2 regions of the Streptomyces sp. NPDC008238 genome follow, and region 2 is predicted to be linked to the other one. Evidence: riboswitches for the same ligand, from Rfam matches in the RefSeq annotation. Region 2 holds a riboswitch; the other holds the start of a gene.
The links. A riboswitch is a leader RNA that binds a small molecule or an ion and turns the genes downstream of it on or off. The one in region 2 is predicted to bind thiamine pyrophosphate.
Positions count from the first base shown of each region.

Region 1: it holds a riboswitch for thiamine pyrophosphate, as region 2 does, so the genes downstream of both, ACFZAU_RS15510 (purine-cytosine permease family protein) here and thiO (glycine oxidase ThiO) in region 2, are expected to answer to the same signal.

Region 1 covers NZ_JBIBGK010000005.1:296,908-302,505, reverse strand. Annotated here, with positions in the region: gene ACFZAU_RS15515 (C40 family peptidase) at 155-1,180, shown strand; TPP riboswitch at 1,430-1,522, shown strand; gene ACFZAU_RS15510 (purine-cytosine permease family protein) at 1,513-2,919, shown strand; gene thiM (hydroxyethylthiazole kinase) at 3,017-3,826, shown strand; gene thiE (thiamine phosphate synthase) at 3,829-4,512, shown strand; gene ACFZAU_RS15495 (DUF4190 domain-containing protein) at 4,775-5,598, shown strand, end outside.
Region 2 covers NZ_JBIBGK010000006.1:37,290-42,887, reverse strand. Annotated here, with positions in the region: gene ACFZAU_RS16070 (hypothetical protein) at 1-480, opposite strand, end outside; gene metF (methylenetetrahydrofolate reductase [NAD(P)H]) at 537-1,454, opposite strand; gene thiE (thiamine phosphate synthase) at 1,590-2,288, opposite strand; gene ACFZAU_RS16055 (Rv2175c family DNA-binding protein) at 2,353-2,718, opposite strand; gene ACFZAU_RS16050 (NAD(P)/FAD-dependent oxidoreductase) at 2,839-3,999, opposite strand; TPP riboswitch at 4,127-4,240, shown strand; gene thiO (glycine oxidase ThiO) at 4,236-5,384, shown strand; gene thiS (sulfur carrier protein ThiS) at 5,381-5,598, shown strand, end outside.

The sequences.
Region 1 (5,598 bases), on a different contig from region 2:
TGATGATTAAGGTCATTCACCGAACCTCCGCCCGGTCGATCATCCATTCCGGATGGCTGCGGAGTTCCCGCCGATCCGAAATGCCCTGCGTGTCATGGGAACGCAGTTCCCGGCGCGCGCGGCAGGCGGCTGGAGGAAGAAGGAGCTCGCGCCAGTGGCGTCCCACCGTCGTCCCAAGCAGGCCGGCCGCACACGTGTCACCGTGCTCACCGCGACCGCCGCCGCAGCCGTCGCCCTGTCCGCGCAGGCGGCCCAGGCCGCTCCCGCGAAGCCGTCCGTCAAGAGCGTCAAGGCGAAGGTGGACGGCCTCTACGAGCAGGCCGAGCAGGCGACCGAGAAGTTCAACGGCGCCAAGGAGAAGCAGGAGAGGCTGCAGAAGCAGGTCGAGGACGCCCAGGACGAGGTGGCCCGCCGCCAGGCCGAGCTCAACGACCTCCGGGACGACCTGGGTACCCTGGCCAGCGCGCAGTACCGCAGCGGCGGCATCGACCCGTCGCTCCAGCTCTTCCTCTCCTCCGACCCGGACACCTACCTCGACAAGGCGTCCGCCCTCGACCAGCTGAGCACCAGGCAGGCCGAGGCGCTCCGTCAGATCGCGGAGAAGAAGCGCACCCTGGACCAGCAGAAGGCGGAGGCGGCGAGCAAGCTCGGCGAGCTCGACGAGACCCGCACCGAACTGGGCAGCAAGAAGAAGGAAGTCCAGGCGAAGCTGGCCGAGGCGCGGCAGCTCCTCAACTCGCTGACCGCCGCCCAGCGCGCCTCCCTGGCCGCCGCCGACGGCCGCGCCGACCGCACCAACGAGCGCGTGGACCTCGGCAACGACACGCCCGCCTCCTCGCTGGCCGCCGCCGCCCTCGCCGCGGCGAAGACCAAGCTCGGCTCGCCGTACGTCTTCGGTGCGTCCGGTCCGGGCTCCTTCGACTGCTCCGGCCTCACCTCCTGGGCCTATGCCCAGGCCGGTACCTACATACCGCGGCCCTCCCAGGGGCAGGCCAACGCCGGCACGCGGCTGTCGATGAGCCAGCTGATGCCCGGCGACCTCGTGCTCTTCTACGGCGACCTGCACCACGTCGGCCTCTACGCGGGCAACGGCATGGTCCTGCACGCGCCGCGCACCGGCACGTTCGTGCGGTACGAGTCCATCAACAACATGCCGTTCCAGTTCGGCGTCCGCATCTGACCTGCGGACCGGGCCGCAACAGGCCCGTCCCAGCCGGGCACTGACGTCCCGTCAAATAATGGGCCCCGCCGAGCGGGGCGCGCCGGGTGGTCGTTCCCGCTCGGTGCCGGCCGCCACGCCACGACATCCCCCGCACACACGCCCGCCGGTCCGCGGCACCGACGGCTCCCGACGCCACCCGACGCACCCGCGAAGGCCGAGGTGGGGGCCGTCCCCGCGGGCCGGCGCCGTCGGGTTACCCTGTCCCTCGTACCGGACACGGGGTGCCCCACCGGGGCTGAGATCACACCCGTCGAACCTGAACCAGTTCGTACTGGCGGAGGGATGTCTCCATGCCATTGGCGCATGTTTCCGGCGGTCTGCCCGCAGACGGCCGGCCCACCGTGTTCGACGGCCGCATGCCGGCCGCCGCGGGCGATCTCCGGATCGAGGCACACGGCATACAGCCGGTGCCCGAGAGCAACCGCTACGGAGGGCCGGGGCGCCTGTTCACCGTGTGGTTCGCCCCCAACCTGACCATGACCGGCGTGTTCACCGGCACCATCGGCATCGCCCTGGGCCTGGACTTCGCCACCGCGCTCGCGGCCGTGGTGCTCGGCACCGTGATCGGCGCCGTGCCCACCGCCTACCTGGGCACCTGGGGGAGCCGGACCGGCGCCGGGCAGCTCCCGCTGGCCCGGCTCGCCTTCGGCCGGGCCGTCGCGGTGCCCGGCGTCCTGCAGTGGCTGTCCTCGGTCGCCTGGGACGCGCTGATCGGGCTCTTCGGCGGTGACGCGCTGGCCCGGCTGTGCGGTCTGCCCTTCTGGCTCGGGGTCCTGGTGATGATGGTCGCGCAGGGCGCCCTCGGAGTCCTGGGCTACGAGGCCATCCACCGGCTGCAGATCGTCATGACCTTCGTGCTCGCCGCGGCCTTCGCGCTGATCGCCTGGAAGCTGCTCGACGGCGTCGACCCCGTCGCCACCGGCTCGGCCCACGGGGCCGACCGGGGCGGCGCGTTCGTCCTGACCAGCACCATCGCGTTGAGCCTGACCCTGTCCTGGGCCCCGTACGCCAGCGACTTCAGCCGCTACCTGCCGCGGAACACCTCCCGCTCGCGCATGTTCTGGTTCACCCTGGCGGGCCTGGTGGTGTCCTTCGTGGCCGTCCAGGCGCTCGGACTGTGGGGCGCGTCCGTCCTGACCGACCAGACCGCCGCAGGCGTGGCCGAACTGCTGGGCGGTGGGCCGCTCGGGGCGTTCGGACTGCTCGCCGTCGCCCTGGCCGCGCTGTGCAGCAACGCCATGAACGACTACAGCGGATCCCTGGCCCTGCAGACGGTCGGTGTGCGCGTGCCGCGCCCGGCGGCGGCCGCCTTCGCCGCCGTGCTGGGTTTCCCCCTGGTGCTGTGGATGCACGCCGCCGACACCACCGCCCGCTTCCAGAACGTGCTGCTGTTCGTCGGCTACTGGATCCCCGGCTTCGTGGCCATCGTCGTCGTCGACTGGTTCGCCCGGGCCCGGGCACGCGGGGGCGCCGAGATCGACCTCGCCGCCGAGACCGGCCGGCCGCAGCCCGGCTGGCCCGCCGGGGTCGCTTTCGTGGCCGCCTTCGCCGCCGCCGTGCCGTTCATGGACACCACCCTGTACGTCGGCCCGGTGGCGGAGGCCCTGCACGGCGCCGACCTCTCGTACTACGTGGCGTTCCTCGTGGCCCTCGCGGTGTACACCCCGCTGCGTCTGCGCCACCGCCCGCGGCCCTGAGCCGCCGCGCCCGTGCCCCGGTCCGTCCGTGCCCCGGCCGTACGGCACCGGCCGCGGGCGACCGCACACACCGTCCGTCACCCGAGGAGCGAACCGCATGTCCCCGACCTCCGCCGATCACGCCGCCCTCGCCGCGCAGGCGCTCTCGCGCGTGCGGGACCACTCCCCACTCGTGCAGTGCCTGACCAACTCGGTGGTGACGGGGTTCACCGCCAACGTCCTGCTGGCGCTGGGCGCGGCACCGGCCATGGTCGACATCCCGGGGGAGGCCGGACCGTTCGCCGGGGTCGCCTCGGGGGTCCTGGTCAACCTCGGCACCCCGCACGCCGAGCAGCGCTCCGCCATGGTCGAGGCCGCCCGGGCCGCCACCGCGGCCGGCACTCCCTGGGTGCTCGACCCGGTGGCGGTCGGCGCGCTCCCGGTGCGCACCGCGCTGGCGCGCGAGCTCCTGGAACTGCGGCCGACGGTCGTACGGGGCAACGCCTCCGAGATCATCGCGCTGGTGGGGGCGGGCGGCGGCGGCCGCGGGGTGGACTCCTCCCACGGTGTCGAGGCGGCCGGGGAAGCGGCACGGGCACTGGCCGGCGCGACCGGCGCCGTGGTGGCCGTCTCCGGACCCGTGGACCTCGTCACCGACGGGACACGGGTGGCGCGTGTCGCCAACGGTGACGCGCTGCTCACCCGGGTGACGGGCGGGGGCTGCGCGCTGGGCGCCGTGATGGCCGCCTACGCGGCGGTGGACGACGACCGGTTCGCCTCGACGGTGGCGGCCGTCGCCGGGTACGCGGTCGCTGCCGAACTCGCCGCGAAGAAGGCCGCGGGGCCCGGCAGTTTCGCCGTGGAGTTCCTGGACGCGCTCGCCGCGTTGCGGGAGTCCGACGTCGCCGGGCGGGCGGCGGTGGCGTGACGGTGGCACCGGTCGATCTGTCGGTCTACCTGGTCACGGACGCGGCCCAGTGCCGGGCCCGGGGCCGCGGTGTGGCCGAGACCGTCGCCCGGGCGGTGGCGGGCGGCGTCACCGCGGTGCAGATCCGCGAGAAGCACGCCGACGGCGGTGACTTCCTGCGCACGGTCACGGAGGTGGCGGCGGTCCTCCCGCGGCGCGTGGCGCTGATCGTCAACGACCGCGTGGACGTGTTCCTGGCCGCCCGCGCCCGGGGCGTCCACGTGACGGGCGTCCACGTGGGACAGTCGGACCTGCCCCCGGCCGACGTACGCGAACTGATCGGCCCGGACGCCGTTCTGGGCCTGAGCGCCGCGACCCCCGCCGAACTGCTCGCCGCCGCACGGGACCCGGCGGGCGTCCACCACGTCGTCATCGGCGCGCTGCACGCCACCCGGACCAAGGCGGACGCGCCGCCCTCCCTCGGCCACGACGGCTTCGCCCGCCTCGCCCGGCTCAGCGCGCTGCCGGCCGTGGCCATCGGCGGCGTGGAGCCCGCCGACCTGCCGCGCCTGCGCGAGGCCGGGGCGGCGGGGGCAGCCGTCGTGTCCGGCATCTGCGCGGCCGACGACCCCGGTGCCGCGGCCCGTGAGTACGCCGCCGCCTGGCACCGCACGCAGCCCCGGAGCCGTGCGACCGACCCCGCCTGACGACCCGGCAGGAAGCGCGGGGGCCCGGAGGCCGTCCAGCGCAGCGTCCCGGTGTGCGGACACGTGTGCCGAGCCGGTTCACATCCGCATGATCGCACCGGGCCCGGAAGGACCCGGAGGAACGTGGTGCCCGCGGCCACGGGCATGTCCGTGTGACGGCGACTCCCGCTCCGCCAGGGCCTGTTGGGCACCGATTCACCTCACTGCCGCCTGCCGGACACATCGGGACATCGGTGCGGGACGCGGTCAAGGAACCGGATATATTCGCGCAACCGTTCGCCTGACCCTCCGACGAGGAGCGCTGTTCCGTGGACTCGCCGCACCCGACGATCCCGCCGTCCCCCGCCCCGCCCCGCTCTCCGCGCCGGCGCGGCCGCCGCTCAACCGGCTCGCCGTCGCGGCGCTGGTGTCCGGGCTGCTGCTGGGTCTGCCGCTGCTCGGCGTCGTCCTGGGTGCGCTGGCGCTGAGCCGGATCGAGAAGCGGGGCGAGCGCGGCAGGGGCATGGCCACGACGGGGCTGGTGCTGTCGTCGCTGAGCACGCTGGTCATCGCCGTCACCCTGGCTCTGGGCACATACCGGATCCCCGAGGGCCTGGGCGAGGAGGCCGCCGAGGCGGCGCACTACGACGACGACTACTTCTCCCTCCGCAAGGGCGACTGCATCGAGACCGCCGACGACCGGCCGGCCTACGAGTTCCTGGAGTTCTCCCTCGTGCCGTGTGCGGGCGAGCACACGGCCGAGGTGTACGGGGTCTTCGAGATCGCCGACGGCTACGCCTTCCCCGGCGACGACGCGATCGGCGAGCAGGCCGACAGCCGGTGCTGGGACCTGAGCAACGCCTACGCGATGGACTCCTGGGCGCTGCCGACGGAGCTCTCTATGACCTACTACACGCCCGACCGGGACACCTGGGCGGACGGCGACCGCCAGGTGACGTGCCTCTTCTACAGGGACCCCGCAGGTCCCCTCGAGGGATCGGTCCGCAGGGACGAGACCGTGCTCGACGAGCACCAGGTGGCCTACCTGAAGGCCGCCAACGTCATCAACGACGTCAGGTTCAGCCTCGAACCGGAAGCCGAGTACGT
Region 2 (5,598 bases):
CATCCCGGGGGGCGCCGCGGCGGCCGGGCCGGCGGCGGCGTAGCTGTCGTAGGACTGCCCCACGCCCGCGGCCGCGGGGGCCTCTTCGGGAACGGGCTCCTCGTACGGCGACGACAGGCCTTCGGCCGGTGCCTCGTCGCGCTGCGCGCCCCGGCCGCGGCGGCCGCCGGCACGGCGCGGCAGCGGCGGTGCCTCCTCGTCGTCCTCGCCGTCGGCGCCCTCCTTGGGCGACCGCAGCGCCCATCCCTCCACGAAGCCGCGGCGGTAGGAGAGCGTGACGAAGGTCTGGCCGGCCCCGAAGGCGAGCGCGCCCACCACGATGACGAGGACCGAGGGCAGGTAGACGCCCAGGACGACCCCGAGGAACCCCGTGAAGGCCAGCAGCCGCCACCTCAGCCGCGCCTTGTACTGCAGGAGTACTTCACCGAGCAGCCACAGCGCGACCACCCCGAAGGCGATGTAGAGCACTGTGTAGGCCATGAGCGCACTTCCTCACCGTTCACCGTCGTCGGCCCACAGGGGCGGCTGGTCCGCCCTCACGACCTCTGGTGCAGTCCCAGATTCTCGTAGATTTCCAACGACGCCGTGGAGTGATTAAGGGTAATGAAGTGCAGCCCCGGGATGTCCTCGGCCATCAGCCGCCGGCACATCTCCGTCGCGTACTCGACCCCGATCGCCCGCACCGCGGCCGGATCGTCCTTGACCGCGAGGATACGGTCCGCGAGCTCCTGCGGGAAAGGCGCGTTGCCGAGCTGGGCGAAGCGCTCGATCTGCCGCACGTTCGTGACCGGCATGATCTCGGGGATGATCGGGGTCTCGCAGCCCGCCTTCCCGACCCGGTCACGCAGGCGCAGGTAGTCCTCGGCGTTGAAGAACATCTGGGTGATGGCGTAGTCGGCGCCCGCCCGGCACTTCTCGACGAAGTGACGCGTATCACTTTCCCAGTCGGTCGAGCGCGGGTGCATCTCCGTGAAGGCGGCGACGCCCACGCAGAAGTCGCCCGACTCCTTGATGAGCCGCACCAGTTCGTAGGCGTGGTCGACGCCCTCCGGGTGCCGGAGCCACTCCCCCATGGGGTCGCCGGGCGGGTCGCCGCGCAGCGCGAGCATGTTGCGGATGCCCGCGTCCGCGTACTGGCCGATGACGTTGCGCAGCTCGGCGATGGAGTGGTTGACCGCGGTCAGGTGGGCCACCGGCGTCAGGGTGGTGTCGGACGCGATGCGCTCGGTCGCCCGGACCGTGCCCTCGCGGGACTGACCGCCCGCCCCGTAGGTGACGGAGACGAACGTCGGCCCCACCGCCTCGATGCGGCGGATGGCGTTCCACAGGGTCCGCTCGCCCTTCTCGGTCCTCGGCGCCATGAACTCGAAGGAGTACGAGCGCTCGCCGGAGGCCAGCAGCTCACGAATGGTGACCGCGTGATCGGTCCTGGTGGAGGCGGTTCCGAGGGCCATGCGCCTCAGGCTAACGGCGCGGGCAGGACCGTCCCAACAGGCGACGCCCGAATGTTCACCCCTTGGACTGCCGGCGCTCGCGGCACGAGACGGCCCGGTGGCCCCCGGTCCCGGCCGAACGGCCTGAGCCGCAGGTCAGTCCTGGTACGAGCGCACCCGCTTGGCCAGCTCGGCCGCCGCGGCGCCCGGGTCGGCCGCCTCGGTCACGGCCCGTACCACCACGATCCGGCGGGCCCCGGCGTCGAGCACCTGCTCCACGTTGGACAGGTCGATCCCGCCGATCGCGAACCACGGCCGGTCCGTGCCCAGGCCCGCCGCGTAGCGGACCAGGCCGAGGCCGGGGGCGGGCCGGCCGGGCTTGGTCGGAGTGGGCCACACCGGCCCGGTGCAGAAGTAGTCCGCACCGGGCTCCACGGCGGCCGCGGCCGCCTCGGCCTCGGAGTGGCAGGACCGCCCCACGACCACCTCGTCTCCGAGGATCGCGCGGGCGGCCGGCACGGGCAGGTCGCCCTGGCCCAGGTGCAGGACGTCCGCCCCGGCGGCGTGCGCCACGTCGGCCCGGTCGTTCACCGCGAGCAGCCTGCCGTGCCGTCCGCACTCCTCCGAGAGGGCCGCGAGGTACTCCAGCTCCTCGCGGGCCTCCAGGCCCTTGTCGCGCAGCTGGATGACGTCCACGCCGGAGGCCAGCACGGCGTCCGCGAACTCCGCGAACTCCGCCAGGCCTCCGTGGCGCTTGCGCGCGTCGGTGCAGAGGTAGACCCGGGCGTCGGCGAGCTGCGCCCTGATGCCGGCGCCCGTGCCGGTGCTCGTGCTCCTGCTCGTACGCGTGCTCATGCGGACGGGTCCCCCTCGGATGGCTGCGCGGTGGCGGTGGGTGTGGCGGTGGCGGGTCGTGCGGTCAGACGGCGAGCGCCTGGGCGCGGCGCTTCACCTCGGTGCCGCGGTTCTCGCGCAGCGCCTGGACGGGGGTGCCGGGCAGGCTCTCGTCCGGGGTGAACAGCCACTCCAGGGCCTCCGCGTCGCTGAACCCGTCGTCCTTGAGGACGGTGAGGGTGCCCGCGAGGCCCTTGACGATCTTCTCGTCGCCGATGAAGTCGGCGGGGATCATCAGCACCCGGTTGTCCCCGCGGCGCACGGCGATGAGCTGGCCTTCCTTGATGAACTGGCGGACCCGGGTCACCTCGACGCCGAGGCGTTCGGCGACGTCGGGGACGTACAGCCAGGAGGGGACGAGGGAGTCAATCTTTGCGTCGATCTCGGTCACAGGACAAGCGTGCCATCCCGGACCGACACCATGGAACCGCTCACGCCACTCGTTGCTCCGTCCTGACGGGTCCGCTACGCCCCGCCGACGCCGGCGGCCGCAGCCGGCGGCCCCCCGGGGTCAGACCACCGCGGCCCGGAGCTGGACCGCCGGGTCGGCCGCCAGGGCCTCGTCGAGGTGCGCGCCGCGGGCGATGAGCTTGCGGGCCTGCGCCAGGTCGCGGGGCCGCCCGACGGCGAACAGCGCGACCAGCTGCCCCTCGCGCAGCCACAGCACCGACCAGGCGGGGCCGTCCGGGTCGCCGCGCAGCAGCACGGGGTCGGAGTCGACGTGGTGCCCGGAGTACTGCACGAAGCGCCCGAACTGCTCCGACCAGAAGTAGGGGACGGGGTCGTAGGGCTCGTCACCGCCCAGGATGTTCGCGGCGGCCGTGCGGGGCCCCTGCACCGCGTTGTCCCAGTGGTGGATCAGCAGCCGCTCCCCGTACCGCGCCGACGGGAAGGAGGCGCAGTCACCGACGGCGTACACGTCCGGCACCGAGGTGCGCAGCCGGTCGTCGGCGAGGACCGAGCGGTCCGGCCCCAGGTCGACGCCGGAGCCGGCCAGCCAGCCGGTCGCGGGCCGGGCGCCGATCCCGACGACGACGGCCTCGGCGGCGAGCACGCTGCCGTCGGCGAGCCGTACGCTTCCGGGCTCGACGGCAGAGACGACCGCGCCGGTGCGCAGCTCGACGCCCTCCTCCGCGTACCAGCCGCGCATCCGCTCGGCGATGTCGGCGGGCAGCACCCCGGCGAGCGGCCGGTCGGCGGCCTCGACGACGGTCACCTCGCACCCGGCGTGGCGTGCCGCGGTGGCGAACTCGGCGCCGATCCAGCCCGCGCCGACCACCACGACCCGGTGCCGGTTTTCCAGCACCGGGCGCAGCGCGGTGGCGTCGTCCAGGGTGCGCAGCATGTACACGCCCGGCGTGCTCTCGCTGCCGGGGAGCATGACGGGTTCGGCGCCGCTGGCGAGGACGAGCTTGTCGTACGCGACCGGGCCCGCGTCGGTGAGGACCTGCCGCTCGTCGGGGCGCAGGCCGCTCGCCTGCCGCCCGAGCAGCAGTTCGACGCCGATGCCGGCGAAGTCGACGTCCAGGGCCGGGCCCTCCTCGGCGCCGAAGAGCACGCCCTTGGACAGCGGCGGCCGGTCGTAGGGGGCGTGCGGCTCCGCGCCGATCAGCGTGATGGTCCCGCCCCACCCCTGTTCGCGCAGGGACACGGCGGTCTGTACTCCGGCCATCCCGGCCCCGACGACGACGGCGCGCTGCTCGCTGCTGCTGGTCACGCGATCACCGTAACGCCGCGAGGGCGCCGCCCGCCGGTACCGGTGCCCTACTCGCCGCCGACGGCGCGTACTAAGGTGGGCCGGGAGAACTCGCGGGAGCCCGGCGCACCGGGCTGAGAGGGCGGCTGGAGCGGCCGCCGACCGTAAGAACCTGATCCGGGTCATGCCGGCGAAGGGAGGAGCGGGACATCATGCACCGTCATGACGTCGTCGTGGTCGGCGGCGGGATCATCGGACTGGTCACCGCGTGGCGGGCCCGTCAGCGCGGCCTGCGCACGGCGGTCGCGGACCCCGAACCGGGCGGCGGGGCCGCCCAGGTGGCCGCGGGGATGCTGGCCCCGGTCACCGAGGTGCAGTACGGGGAGCAGGCGCTGCTGGAGCTCAACCTCGCCGCGGCGCGCCGCTATCCGTCCTTCGTGGCCGAGCTGGAGGAGACCACGGGGCTCGACCTCGGGTACCGCACGTGCGGCACCCTCGCCGTCGCCCTCGACGCCGACGACCGCGCGCAACTGCGCGAACTCCACGCCTTCCAGCAGTCCTTGGGCCTCACCTCGGAGTGGCTGGGCGGCCGTGAGTGCCGCCGCCTGGAGCCGATGCTCGCCCCCGCCGTGCACGGCGGTCTGCGGGTCGACGGCGACCACCAGGTCGACCCGCGGCGGCTGGCCGCGGCGCTGGTGCGCGCCTGCGAGCTGTCCGGGGTGGCGTTCCACCGGTCGCGGGTGGCGCGGGTGGAGGTCACCAGCGACCGCGCGCACGGGGTCGTCCTGGAGGACGGCACGCGGGTCGCCGCGGGGCAGGTGGTGCTGGCCGCCGGGAGCCTCAGCGGGCGCGTCGAGGGGCTGCCCGCGCGGGTGCTGCCGCCCGTACGGCCGGTGAAGGGGCAGGTCCTGCGGCTGCGCGTGCCGCCGGCGTACGCGCCGTTCCTGTCGCGGACGGTACGGGCCGTGGTGCGCGGCGGCCACGTCTACCTGGTGCCGCGCGAGAACGGCGAGCTGGTCGTCGGCGCCACCAGCGAGGAGATGGGCTGGGACACCACGGTCACCGCCGGCGGGGTGTACGAACTGCTCCGCGACGCGCACGAGTTGCTGCCCGGCATCACCGAACTCCCGCTGACCGGGACGCAGGCGGGGCTGCGCCCCGGCACACCCGACAACGCCCCGCTGCTCGGCCGCGGCGCGCTGGACGGGCTGGTGCTCGCCACCGGCCACCACCGCAACGGCGTGCTGCTGACCCCGCTGACCGGCGACGTGATGGCCGAGGTCCTCACCGGCTCGGAGGTCCCCGCGCAGGCCCGGCCCTTCTCCCCCGACCGTTTCGCCCTCCAGGAGCAGCACGCATGACCGCGCCCGTCCTTCTGTCCGTCTCCGTCAACGGCGAGGCGCGCGAGGTCGCCGAGGGCGTCACCCTCGGCGGCCTCGTCGCGACCCTGACCGCGGCCCCGTCCGGGGTGGCGGCCGCGCTCAACGAGACCGTCGTCCCCCGCGCGCAGTGGCCGGCGACCCCGCTCCGCGACGGTGACCGCGTCGAGGTCCTCACCGCAGTCCAGGGAGGCTG